2 regions of the Geomicrobium sp. JCM 19055 genome follow, and region 2 is predicted to be linked to the other one. Evidence: a T-box and tRNA genes for the amino acid it is inferred to sense, from the RefSeq annotation. Region 2 holds a T-box; the other holds one or more tRNA genes.
What was found. The T-box of region 2 lies ahead of metG (methionine--tRNA ligase). A T-box ahead of a tRNA ligase gene usually reads a tRNA of that ligase, here a tRNA-Met.
Positions count from the first base shown of each region.

Region 1 (7,019 bases), on a different contig from region 2:
GCATCTGAATTCAACGTTCAACTTGGACCAGACACAACTTCTCGTTCTAACGGTTCAGTTGGAGGAGAAATCACAAAACGTCTCGTTCAAATGGCTGAACAGCAATTAGGCGGACGCAGCTACTAATACATCTATACGTAAAAAACACAAACGGTACAAACCCGTTTGTGTTTTTTTATCGTTTACGTTCTACTCGATTTCTTTGGCTTTCTAATAATAGAAGAAGGCCAAAACAAAAATACAAAACCAATAAACAATCCAAATAATGGATAATACAAAATATCAACATAAGACATAATATAAATCACTGTGAAGATAAAATAAGAGATGTACACCGAGGAATCTGAGCCATGCTTAAAAATGTACCACGTCGTCACGATGGCATAACCAAATAGTAATAGGGTAGTCCAATTAAATTGATAGTCTTCTAGATAACTTAAAACAGCAAATCCAAGCGTAAAGAATGGGTAAAACCATAAAAGTCCTGCAATTAAAAAGCTGACCCTTTCATAGTTCTCCACTTTAGACCAGCCATAACGATAAAGTTGGTCAAGTTGTTCTTGGTGTAACTCAACGTCATGAACCTCTTTGAGTTCAGCACTACGCGCTTTAGTAGTAGAACCATGTTCATTCTTTTTAGACTTGAATAAGCGTTTTACAATTCTCATCTCTTCTTTATCTATTTGATTAAGATCTTTAATTTCGACAAATTGCCCTTCACCGTTCGAATAATAGGTCGCTTTGTTCTGATAAATCAATGACGCTAAAAACGTCTCGATTAACTCTTTACGATTCGGTGCACCCATTGATCTAAACAAATAAAAGAACGGATCCACATCACCTTTAAAGCGACGATCTAATTTTTTATATCGTCTTATAACTCTGGCGATGTAACGCCAGATCCTCCCAACAATAACATAGACACTCAATAACACCGAGACGATGATTAAACCATATGTAACAATCGTTAAAATAAATTCGAGCATACCGCTTTGAACACGAACCACTGACTCCTCATTAACATAAATCCAATCATCAACAAACTGATCAGCCTCGGGTACAACATCAAACGGAACGCCGACTTTTAATGGTAAATAGCCTATTGAAGAAAATCGGTAATAATCGGTCGTATACCTAATTGAATCTCGTTCAATAAAACGAAGCAAATCGAAATTTTCATAATAATGATCCTCGAAAATGTTCAATGGTTTGCCGTTTTCCGTTTGGAAAACAATCTCAAATTCATCAGTGACATGGTGAACAATATCGAGTACAGATGGATTCATCATAGGAATTGTTGCCAAAGATTCTTCTGGAGCATCTTCTGTATAATACAAAACATCATCCCATACTGATTCCACAACAAACGTCCCTTGATGATCACTTAAGTCAAATACAAAACCTTCTGACGTTTCTTCACCTTGAATTCGCGGTGCCTCATCATCTGCAAACGATTTATACTGCTCAGTTACATAAGCTTGGACGTCAATCGGTTGAACCTGAGCATGAACGTTATAGATCAACTGTTCATGATCTCCATTTAACTTAAATGCATGCTCAATATAGACTTTCCCATCTTCTTGTACTTCTAATGTAAGCACAACTTTTTCAAACTCTTCTTCGTGTAGATCTACTGCTTGCACATCTGAATAGACCGTAAAGGCAGAAGCATCAACACAAGGATCGACATAATTATTGCATAATTCCTCATTACAAAAGTCCCTTCTTCTTTGCCATACTTTTTTTTATCTTATAAAAAGAAGAAACCTTTTCCAATAGGCAAAAAGAGGCAAGTCCTAAGACTTACCTCATTTGCAATGATAAGTTCGGCACACCATTTAACGTGAGTGCCGCGATATTTTTCTTTTTCCATTCTACGTGCGCAGCCGCACCAATCATGGCTGCGTTATCTGTACAAAGTGATAGTGGTGGTACAATTAACTGTACGCCAATCTTCTTCATCTTCACTTCCATCGCTTCACGAATTGCAGAATTGGCAGCAACACCACCCGTCAAAATCAGTTGCTTCGTATCGTATGACATTACCGCTCGAGCTGCACGTTCAACGAGGACATCAACAACACTGCGTTGAAAACTCGCGGCTATATCTGCTTTATTAATGTCTTCTCCACGTTGTGTTCGGTTATGAACGTAGTTTAATACCGATGATTTAAGCCCACTAAAGCTGAAATCATAGCTATCTTCTTCAAGCCAAGAGCGTGGAAATTCAATCGATTCCTCACCCTCTTGCGCCAATTTATCAATTTGCGGCCCTCCAGGGTATGGCAATCCAATTGTACGAGCGACTTTATCATACGCCTCACCGACCGCATCATCTCGTGTTTCACCAATAATTTCATAGTCACCTTCGTTCTCCATATAAATGAGGGACGTATGACCGCCTGAAACGACGAGTGCCATCGCAGGGTACTCAATCGTTTGGACAAGATTTGCCGCGTGAATGTGCCCAGCAATATGATGAACAGGTAACAAAGGCAAGTCGTTGGCATAAGCGAGTGCCTTTGCCGTATTGACACCGACGAGTAAAGCGCCAACAAGCCCTGGTCCTTCTGTTACAGCAATTGCATCGAGATCAGCATAGGTGAGTTCTGCTTCTTCTAAAGTCTTTTTAACAATCGTTGTCATGTTCTGAACATGATGCCTTGATGCAACTTCTGGTACGACCCCACCAAATTGTTCGTGAATGGCAATTTGAGATGCCACTTGGTTACTTATAATTTCTTTTCCACCACGTACAACAGCAGCTGCCGTTTCATCACAGCTCGTTTCAATGGCTAGAATTGTCGGATTGTTGCCCACTCCGCATCGTCCTTTCTACATCTCCAAAGTCATCACATATGCATCTTCATTCGTATCTGTGTAATAGCCAACTTCAAGCCCCGTTTTGACAAATCCAAAATGCTGATACAGCTTTTGGGCACGGTGATTGCTAACGCGTACTTCTAACGTGACTTTTTTTAACCCCGTACTTCACTGCTTCATCTAACATGGCTTGAAACAGCTCCTTGCCAAAGCTATGCCCACGAAACGACGAATGAATGGCGAAGTTCGTAATATGGGCTTCGTACATCACAATCCACATTCCACCGTAACCAACAATTTGTCCGTGTGTCTCGATGACTTGGTAATTTGCAAATGGATTTTTTCCGAGTTCATTTAAAAACGCTTGCTCTGACCAAGGCATTGTAAAAGCATCGCGCTCTACAACGAGTACTTTCGCAATATCATCCAATTGCATCTTACGAACAGTTCGAGGCAACGATTGTGGATTTGTCATGATGATGACTCTTTCTTTATATTCTTCTCCGCTTCTGCCAGTTGCAAATATCTTGGGACCACTGCATCTACGTTCGTTGCTGCTTCCTTTTGACTTGCAATCCTTAACACTTCACTTGGCTTTGTCCGATTATCACCGGTTGCACCAAATATGGCATGCTCACCAAGTTCATGTGTAAGCGTTTCGCGGTGCAGATCTACATCCAAACTCAAAAACAACACCGAGCGTTCCTCTTTTTTTCAGCTCTTGTAACAAGTCTTCCAAAAGAAGTAGACGCTCTTCTTTGTACACAGTCAATGCTTCATCTTTCACTTCATACACCCCTGCATACACTTGCCCACGTCTTGCATCAATAAAAGAACAAACTAGACCTTCGCGATACTTGCCATTTGAAGCAAGTGTTTCAAGTGTAGACACTTCAACGAGCGGTACGTTAAGAGAACTTGCCATTGCTTTCGCTGTCGATACGCCAATTCGAACTCCTGTATAAGATCCCGGCCCGGTTGTTACTGCAATTGTCGATAGTTGCCTTGGCTTAAGTCCAGCGCTTTTTAACACAAGGTCAATGCCCGGCATTAACCGTAGTGAATGATTGGTCTTTTCATGCGTCGTCCACTCCGCACGAACCGTTTGACCATCTCCAACTGCCACCCCTAATACGTATGTGGACGTGTCCATTGCTAATATCATTGTCCGAACTCCTTTAGAACCTGTTCAAATCGCTCGTCTACGCCTTTAAACTGAAGTTGTCGCTCTTCATCACTCACTCTAGTTAACGAGATTCGTACGGTATGGTCTGGTAGCTCATCTTCAATGATCGATGCCCACTCAATGAGTGAGACCCCTTGTCCGTCAATCACATCAAATAAACCAATCTCTTCACCTTCGCCGTCACCTAAGCGATATGCATCAATATGATAAAGCGGAAGGCGTCCTTCATAGTGCTTTATAATCGTAAACGTTGGTGAATTAACATTTCCTTCAACGTGCAGACCTTTGGCAAAGCCCTTGCTAAAATGGGTTTTGCCCGCTCCTAGATCACCGTCTAACGCAAATACATCCCCAGGCATTGCTACTTTTGCAAGTTGTTCACCAACGTACATCGTTTCTTCTACATGTTTTGTATGAATTACGTATTCCGCCATGGTTCTCCCTACTTTCATCCATGCTTGTAGCCATCACGGGAAAGGAGTGTGGTTTGGTCATGTGACGTCATAACGACACCTTCGCCTTTATGAATGACCGTTCCAATTTTCGTTACTCGCTCTCCTATTTCCTTTGCTATTGTTTGAAGCGGCTGCCAATTGTCACGAGCGACAGTGCCTAGCAATTGAAAGTCTTCCCCACCGGTAAGAGCCATCTCAATCGCTTTTTGTTGACCAAAATGTTCGACCAAACCAGCAGAAAGTGGTATTTCCTCTTCAATCAATTCAATTTGAACATGACTACTTTCTGCAATTTCCCAGCTTTCACTTGCTAGACCATCACTAATATCGTTAAGAGCAATTCTCCACGGTAAACGGGAAATCTCATATGCCAAAGCCGTGTGCATTGCAGGTTTCTGATGCGCGGCTTTCCAATGTTCTTCTACATTCTCACCTTCTAGTAGCTGATGCAGACCTGCTGCAGAACCACCGAGGTCTCCTGTAACAAAGACAACATCGCCAACTTCAGCATGACTTCGCAACCGCGCTCTTCCACAGTCCACTTCGCCAATCACAGTCACAGAAAGGTACAAGCCTTCTTTTGACGTGACACTATCGCCACCGATTAACTGCACGTTTTCATTACTAGCGAGCTGTTGCATGCCTTCATAGATCGCTAAAATCTCATCATCGGTCCAATCTTTAGGAACTGCAATCGTAACGAGATAATAGACGGGAATTGCTCCCATCGCAGCAATATCACTAATATTCACCGCAAGGGCCTTATAACCGATATCACTCGGTTTCATCGTCTCACGAGTGAAATGGACACCTTCTGTGAGCGTATCTACACAAGTGACGATGTCTTTACCACTCGTTGGGGTGAAAACTGCAGCATCATCACCAATTCCAACCTTTGTTGAGGAGTGGTTCACGTTTTCTAATCGTTGTATTTTGTTAATGAGCCCGAATTCGTCCATTAGGGCATCTCCTTATTGTCAATGTCGAACATTATTTTATCATAATACGAAGATGGATGTATTTTTAGGCATAAAAAAACAAACGATTTGCCGTTTGTCTGAGTCGTTAGTTATTTAATTTACTAAAGATTGGATGTCGAATGACACTTCCATTGGATACTAGAATCTTTCCTCGCTAAGAAGCAAAAAAAAACGACGTAGTGTCGAAAGTTAATTGGTTGCGGGAGGAGGATTTGAACCTCCGACCTCCGGGTTATGAGCCCGACGAGCTACCAGACTGCTCTATCCCGCGATATTATGAATGACCTGGCAACGTCCTACTCTCACAGGGGGTTGCCCCCCAATTACCATCAGCGCTAAAGAGCTTAACTTCCGTGTTCGGCATGGGAACGGGTGTGACCTCTTTGCCATTGTTACCAGATCAGTGTGACTGTATTGCCCTGCGCCACGTTTAATAATATATCATGGGGTTTTACATAACGCAAGTGTTTTTAAAAACTTTTTTTATTTCTTTGCTTTAGATAATGCACTTTGCAATGCTTCACGAATCTCTTCGGAATGCTCAATCCCTACAGACATGCGGACTAAGCCGTCTGTAATGCCTAGTTTTTCTTGCAAAGGTTTTGGTATACTTCGATGAGATGTTTTTAAAGGATAGGAAACCGTTGTTTCAACTCCGGCTAATGTTGGAACGATTTTAATCCATTGCAACTCTTTAAAAAAATGTCTCGATATCATAGCCAGCCCCTAAATCGAAACTTACCATCGCACCGTTTCCTTTGTCGCTCAAATTCATAGGATAATAAACTTTAACCCCTTCTTGCTCACGAAGGTATGCGGCTACCGATGCTGCATTCTCGCTTTGTTGCTTCATTCGTACAGCCAGAGTTTTTAGACCACGTACCGTGAGCCATGCCTCAAACGGACTCACATTCATCCCGAGTTGAATGACCCGCTTCTTCGCTTTCTCCATCCATAGACTCGTTCCTACGAGCACGCCTACGGTCACATCACTATGACCCCCAATATATTTCGTAGCACTATGTACAACTAAATCTGCACCCAGTGTCATCGGTTGCACGAAGTACGGCGTCGCAAATGTATTATCGACCATCACTGCAATGTTATGGTTCTTTGCAACTGCAATCACTTCTTTTAAATCTTCGACTCGTAGCAGTGGGTTTGTTTCCGTTTCTGTATAAATCAACGTTGTTTGGTCCGTAATGGCGGCTTCAATTGCGCCTGGCTCATTAAATGGTGCTGTGTTAACTGTTACGTTCCAATCTGTTAGGAATTGATGAAACAAATCATACGTCCCACCGTACACATCTTCAGGGATCAGCATATGATCACCAGGTTTTACGACCGCCAACACGCCCGCTAAAATTGCAGACATGCCGCTTGACGTTGCAACGCCTTCTGGTGCCTCTTCTAACTAGCAACCATTTTCGCTAATTGATCCGTATTGGGATTTCCGTACCGCGTGTACATATAACGCTCTTCATCGGTAAAGAAACTCTCCAAGTCATCTAAATCTTGAAATGAAAATGCTGACGTTTGATAGATTGGAGTCGTTTTACTATGTAGATCATTTTT
Region 1 covers NZ_BAXL01000026.1:13,935-20,953, reverse strand. Annotated here, with positions in the region: gene JCM19055_RS19330 (alpha/beta-type small acid-soluble spore protein) at 1-126, shown strand, start outside; gene JCM19055_RS19325 (hypothetical protein) at 183-1,643, opposite strand; gene tsaD (tRNA (adenosine(37)-N6)-threonylcarbamoyltransferase complex transferase subunit TsaD) at 1,804-2,820, opposite strand; partial or broken gene JCM19055_RS32255 (ribosomal-protein-alanine N-acetyltransferase RimI) at 2,836-2,952, opposite strand; gene JCM19055_RS19315 (GNAT family N-acetyltransferase) at 2,951-3,259, opposite strand; gene JCM19055_RS24720 (hypothetical protein) at 3,295-3,504, opposite strand; gene tsaB (tRNA (adenosine(37)-N6)-threonylcarbamoyltransferase complex dimerization subunit type 1 TsaB) at 3,467-3,988, opposite strand; gene tsaE (tRNA (adenosine(37)-N6)-threonylcarbamoyltransferase complex ATPase subunit type 1 TsaE) at 3,985-4,443, opposite strand; gene thiL (thiamine-phosphate kinase) at 4,458-5,423, opposite strand; tRNA gene JCM19055_RS19295 (tRNA-Met) at 5,639-5,715, opposite strand; rRNA gene rrf (5S ribosomal RNA) at 5,728-5,844, opposite strand; partial or broken gene JCM19055_RS19285 (PLP-dependent aspartate aminotransferase family protein) at 5,928-7,019, opposite strand, start outside.
Region 1: it encodes a tRNA-Met, which carries the amino acid that the T-box ahead of metG (methionine--tRNA ligase) is inferred to sense. The anticodon was not compared.

Region 2 (7,019 bases):
TATACTAGAGGACGAGGGCCGTTTACACTTGTCCATATGGAAGGCTTTGAAACCAAGCGTGAAGCGTTACAAGAGGAATGGCGATTAAAGCAGCTTTCTCGCGTAGAAAAGCTCCAATACATTAAAGAGAGGAGGCGGGGCGTGTATGCAAACGGGCACATTATACCTGGTTCCTACACCGATTGGCAATCTTGAGGATATGACGTACCGCGCAGTAAGAACGCTACAAGAAGTCGACCTTATTTGTGCAGAAGATACCCGTCAGACTGTGAAGCTACTCAATCATTTTGAAATTACGACGAGAATGATTAGTTTACATGAGCATAACGAACGAGCTCGTTCAGAGCAGTTGTTGGCTGACTTATATGATGGAAAGAACCTGGCACTCGTAAGTGATGCAGGAACCCCACTCGTGTCTGATCCTGGGGAGTGGTTCGTTCAAAAGTGTATTGAAGAAGGAATTACCGTTATCCCATTGCCAGGTGCAAACGCAGCAGTAACGACGTGGATTGCCTCAGGGTTTGAAGGGGGACGGTTTTACTTTCACGGGTTTTTACCTCGTAAGAAAAAAAGAAATCGAAGAAGTACAACAGTCGCTGGAAGCTATTACTGTTCCAATGATTTTTTTATGAATCACCTCATCGAATGAAACAAACGCTTGAGCGGTTGCAAGTTGTGTGGGGAGATCGTCGAATTGTCATTGGGCGTGAAGTGACGAAACGGTATGAGTCGTTTTACCGTGGAACCATCACTGAATTAATCGATCTTGACCATGAATGGCGTGGAGAACTTTGTTTTATCGTTGAAGGCGGCACGGGTAAAGGTCAAGAAGAGGCTTGGTGGCAAACGTACACGGTACAAGAGCATATTCAGTATTATGAAGAGCAAGGGGACGACCATAAGAAAGCACTCAAGCAGTGTGCTAAAGATCGTGGTCTTAGCCGTAACGAGATTTATAAAGCATTTCATGAACTTCAGCAATAAGAAAAGGGCTACCTGTCACTTTGACAAGGTAGCCCTAGTTATTGGAATAAGTATATAGAAGGTATTAAACCGTTGTAGCCTTTTGGTTCGATTGTGATAAATAACCTTGAAGAGATTCGACGACTTCTTTAGCGCCTTCTGGGCTAAGAATAATTTTACCATCTGCAATGGAGATGTTATCGTCGGACACCTCGCCAGTGACTTGGCAAGTCATATTCGGTTTGTATTTCTTTAAAATGATTCGGTCGTGGTCTACATAGATCTCTAGTGCATCTTTCTCTGCAATATCTAAAGTCCTTCTTAGTTCTATGGGGATAACTACCCGACCAAGCTCGTCAACCTTTCTTACGATTCCAGTTGATTTCATTGCTTAGAATCTCCTCCTTGAGTGTACTGTATATTCGTGTCATTTTTTTGACACATTTTATCTCTATGTGTGCAATCATACCAGTATAGTAAAATCAAGTCAATATAATAATCTTAAAATTCAAATGAAGGAAACGGGCGTCATATCAGGTTTTTTTCGTGTTTTCACTACTGGATATGCTCTTCGACATAGGGTTTATCATTGACTTTTCACTACTTATAAATTATAATTATTAATTAAGTTTGTCTGTATAATCATGTAAACTGATGAATGGATAAGTAAACGATCACGTATGTTCAGAGAGCCGGGTTGCTGGGAGCCGGTCGTAAACGAGTCGTTGAATATGGTCCTGGAGGTTTAATTTTCGAGTGCAATGATTGTGCATAAGGGAATTACGTGTGTCAGCGTTAATGACAAGTTGCTAACGATTAATGTTAGCGCTGTTGAGCTTCTTAGAAGTAGGTGTAGGAACGAGTATGTTCTGGCGATGCTACGGATAAGAAGGAAGCAGGGTGGTACCACGTGAGTAATCCTCTCGTCCCTTCGATTAAGGGCGAGGGGTTTTTTTTATTAGAGATTGGAAGGAGCAGATTGTTTTGAAACCTACGTTCTATGTAACAACACCCATTTATTATCCAAGTGGAAAGCTCCATATTGGACATGCTTACACGACGGTTGCAGCGGATACACTTGCTCGTTACAAACGCTTGAAAGGTTATGACGTCATGTTCTTAACAGGGACAGATGAGCATGGTCAGAAGATTGAGCGTAAAGCAGAAGAAAACGGTGTAACGCCAATTCAATTTGTTGATGATATTGTCGCTGGAATTAAGAAGCTTTGGGATGACTTGGACATTTCGTATGACGATTTTATTCGTACGACAGAAGAGCGTCATAAGCGTTCTGTACAAGAAGTTGTAGAGCAACTTAAAGATCAAGGAGACATTTATCTAAGTGAATACGAAGGTTGGTATTCCGTACCAGACGAAACGTATTACACAGAATTGCAGCTCGTGGATCCAATTAAAGAGAACGGCAAGATTGTCGGAGGAAAAAGCCCTGACAGCGGTCACCCTGTTGAGCTTGTGAAAGAGAAGTCATACTTCTTCAAAATGAGTCGTTACGCGGACCGTTTACTTGCTTTTTATGAAGAAAATCCAGATTTTATTCAACCAGAAGCTCGTAAAAACGAGATGATTAATAACTTTATTAAACCAGGACTTGAAGACTTAGCGATTTCACGTACCGCTTTTTCTTGGGGAGTTCCAATTAAGAGTGACCCTGAGCATGTTGTGTACGTATGGATTGATGCGCTCATGAACTACATTACAGCACTCGGTTACGGCACTGATGAAAATGAAAAGTATAACAAGTATTGGCCAGCAGACGTTCATATTGTAGGTAAAGAGATTGTTCGTTTTCATACGATTTATTGGCCGATCATGTTGATGGCTTTGGACTTGCCATTACCGAAGAAAGTATTTAGTCATGGACATTTGTTAATGAAAAACGAGAAGATGTCGAAGTCTAAAGGCAATGTCATCTATCCAGAAGCACTCATTGAGCGTTACGGTCTTGATGCGGTTCGTTATTATTTGCTTCGTGAAGTGCCATTTGGCGCGGATGGTGTATTTACACCAGAAGCCTTTGTTGAACGAATTAATTATGACCTCGCAAACGACTTAGGGAATTTATTAAATCGTACAGTGGCTATGATTAATAAATACTTTGACGGTGAAATCCCAGCGTACATTAAAGACGGGACGAGCTTCGATTCAAGTCTCTTAGACGTGGCAGAAGCGACCGTTGAAAAAGTCGGTTCCCATATTGAGTCAATGGAATTTTCGGTTTCACTTACGGCCATTTGGCAATTTGTAAGCCGTACGAACAAGTATATCGATGAGACGCAACCATGGATGCTTGCAAAAGAAGGTCAAACAGAGGAATTGCAAGCTGCGATGTATCATCTTGCTGAGTCACTCCGCTACATTTCGGTGATGTTGCAACCGTTCTTTACGAAAACTCCAGCGGCAATTGCTGAACAGATCGGTTTCGTGGACGATGAAGAACTAAAAACGTGGGAGTCGATTCAACAATTTGGTCAGCTTAAAGGCGGTTCAAAGGTCATTGAAAAAGGAACACCTATCTTCCCTCGTTTAGAAATTGAAAAAGAAGTTGAGTCCATTAGTGCGCTTATGGCTCCTCCAAAAGCAGATGATGACGAGCAGGAAGAAGATGCGAATTTGATTACGATTGATGACTTCAAGGCAGTTGAGCTACGCGTTGCAGAAGTCGTTCAAGCCGAGCCCGTGAAGAAGGCAGATCGACTGTTGAAATTGCAACTGGATCTCGGGGACGAAAAACGTCAAGTTGTATCTGGTATTGCAAAAGATTATTCAATTGAAGAAATCACAGGCAAAAAGATTATTTGTGTAACGAACTTAACGCCAGTAAAACTGCGAGGCGAGCAATCAGAAGGAATGATCCTTGCTGGTAAAGCAGAGGGTACGTTAAAAGTCGTAACCGTTGATGGTGATCTTCCAAATGGTACGCTAATTTCTTAAACAAAAACGGTCAAGTTCCATACTAACGTATGGGACTTGACTCATTTTACGATATAGAAGGAGTACAAAATGGTTGAACTATTTGATACACATGTACACTTGAATGTTGAACAGTTTGATGAGGATCTTGAAGAAGTCATTGAACGCGCCAAGGAAGCCGGAGTTAAGTGGATGAATGTTGTCGGGTTTGATCGTGAGACGATTACAAAGGCAATGGATTTAATTGAACGTTACGAATTCATGTATGCAACGATTGGCTGGCATCCAGTGGATAGTGTTGATATGAAACGAGAAGACTTGGAATGGATTGAATCACTTGCAACTCATGAAAAGGTTGTCGCAATTGGTGAAACAGGCCTTGATTACCATTGGGATAAATCCCCAGCTGACGTTCAAAAACGTGTGTTTAAAGACCAAATTGATCTTCATAAACGAGTGAATTTGCCACTCGTTATTCATGGTCGTGATGCTCAAGAAGACATTGCAACATTGTTAGAAGAGGAAGCGTCGGTGAAGCGGGGGGCATTATGCATTGCTTTAGTGGTGATGTTGCAACTGCAGAACGATGCTTAGCTCAAGGGATGCACATTTCATTCGGTGGACCTGTTACGTTTAAAAATGCGAAGTTGCCAAAGGAAGTAGCAAAGATCGTTCCTCTAGATCGATTACTGATTGAAACGGATTGTCCATTCTTGTCTCCACACCCGTACCGTGGAAAGCGAAATGAACCTGCGCGTGTACGTATTATTGCGGAGCAATTAGCGGAGTTGAAAGGGCTAACTCTTGAGGAATTAAGTGAAATAACGACAGAGAATGCGAAGCGGTTATTTAGGATCTCATCATGAAGATTAAAGAATGCATTGTCGTTGAAGGTCGAGATGATACGGTAGCCATTAAGCGCGCAGTTGATGCGGAAACGATTGAAACCATTGGTTCATCAGTTCCTAAGTATGTGATTGAACAAATCAAATTGGCAGACGAACGACGAGGAATTATTGTCTTAACAGATCCTGACTATCCAGGAGAGCGTATTCGTAGAATTGTTACAGAAGCAGTACCCTCTGCTAAACATGCGTTTATACCGAAGCATTTAGCGATTTCTGCGAACAAGAAGAGTGTAGGTGTTGAACATGCTTCTCCGGAAGTCATTCGTGAAGCGTTGCAAAATGTGAGAGATGGTAGCGTCTTAGACGAGTATGATCCGGTTTTGCTTGAAGACATCCATGCAGTCGGTTTAATGGCAGGAACGGAAGCACGTAAAAGGCGTGAGCTGATCGGAAATGAACTCCGTATTGGTTATGCGAACGGTAAGCAGTTTTTAAAACGGATGCACAAGTTCAGAATCTCCAAGCGTGAATTTTATGATGCTGTGAAGAAAGTTGGTCTTAAATGATGAAAGACATTGCAACGCCCTCAAGAACGAGGGAGATTGTTGAACAGTTTGATTTAAAAGCAAAAAAAAGCCTCGGTCAAAACTTTATGACTGACGTTAATATTTTGCATAAGTTCGTTGATGCGACGGGAATGACCTCTGAGGATGGAGTCATTGAAGTCGGTCCTGGTATTGGTGCGTTAACTGAGCAATTAGCAAAACGTGCTAAGAAAGTCATCGCATATGAAATTGATCAACGCTTATTGCCTGTGTTAGATGAAACGTTGAAGCAATATGACAATGTGGAGATTCGCCATGAAGACTTTTTAAAAGCCAATTTAGATCAAGTGTTTAGCGAAGATTTCCAGTCAGTAGAACACGTTTATGCAGCTGGGAACTTGCCTTATTATGTGACAACGCCAATTCTCATGCGCTTTCTAGAAGAGCGCTTGCCGATTAAGACGTTAACGGTATTGATTCAAAAAGAAGTCGGTGATCGTCTAGCAGCAAAGCCTTCTACGAAAGCATATGGTTCCTTATCAATTGCAACACAATATTATGCAGAAACTGAAGTAATTAGCCACGTACCAGCCAATGTTTTCGTGCCAAAACCGAATGTTGAATCATCGATTATTCGGTTCACGATTCGAAGTGAAAAAGCTGTACAAGTAAAAAATGAAGATGCGTTCTTTAAACTCATTCGTGCTTCCTTCACACAACGGAGAAAAACACTTCGAAATAATTTGCAGTCGTGGTCTGGAAATAAAGAAGCGGTTGCTCAAGCATTTGAGATGTCAGGCATAGACGGCGGAAGAAGAGCTGAGTCGTTAACGATTGAGGAGTTTGCAAAGCTTGCAGATGCTTGGGAAATTGCACGAACCTCCTCACCTCTCTAAGGATCGTTGCATAAGGTAACGGTATAAGAGGAGGAATCACGATGTCCCTACAGGTTGGCGACTTGGTTACACGGATTTCCTATGGGGAGGACGTATTGTTTCGCGTTACATCGGTTGATGATGAGGCGAACATTGAACTGAAGGGTGAGGAGCTACGCCTCGTTGCAGATGCCCCGCTCTCTGATCTGAAAAAAAGTAGATGATGATGAACGGACGGAATTCGAGCAAGAGCAAAAGAAAAAAGAAGAACAATGTTATCGATTGTTTCGGCAAGACTATCGGCTAATGAGAGAAAAAAATGAATATGAATTGTCTTCAGCGTATACGACCCCGAATCCCCAATATTTTGAGATGAGGGTCGTGTTTTGCATATGGATGGAGACGCTTCTTATTTGCAAAAATGCACAGCCATGTATGATCGGCTAGGAATTCCTGTGTACGGCGCCCACATGCGTGAGACAGATATGCCTCATCAAGTTGCTTCTCTTCTTGAGATGGTTCAACCCGATATTCTAGTCATTACAGGGCATGATGCGTTTACTCGTTCAAAAGGGACGGATAAAGATTTAAAGGCGTACCGACATTCCAAAGCGTTTGCCCAAACGGTTCGTGAGGCACGAAAGGCAATCCCGAACCTAGATGATCTTATTATTTTTGCTGGTGCTTGTCAGTCGTACTTCGAAGGGTTAATTCGTGCTGGGGCAAATTTTGCAAGCTCTCCTTCGAGAGTGAATATTCATGCCCTGGACCCTGTATATATTGCATCGCGTGTTAGTATGACGCCATTTTTGGACCGGGTACAGCTAAGCGAAGTGTTGCGTAATACGATTACTGGT
Region 2 covers NZ_BAXL01000028.1:6,113-13,131, forward strand. Annotated here, with positions in the region: gene JCM19055_RS19790 (GIY-YIG nuclease family protein) at 1-195, shown strand, start outside; gene rsmI (16S rRNA (cytidine(1402)-2'-O)-methyltransferase) at 146-649, shown strand; gene JCM19055_RS32340 (hypothetical protein) at 646-984, shown strand; gene JCM19055_RS19800 (AbrB/MazE/SpoVT family DNA-binding domain-containing protein) at 1,049-1,351, opposite strand; T-box leader at 1,609-1,897, shown strand; gene metG (methionine--tRNA ligase) at 1,948-3,915, shown strand; partial or broken gene JCM19055_RS19810 (TatD family hydrolase) at 3,985-4,760, shown strand; gene rnmV (ribonuclease M5) at 4,757-5,308, shown strand; gene rsmA (16S rRNA (adenine(1518)-N(6)/adenine(1519)-N(6))-dimethyltransferase RsmA) at 5,308-6,183, shown strand; partial or broken gene yabG (sporulation peptidase YabG) at 6,225-7,019, shown strand, end outside.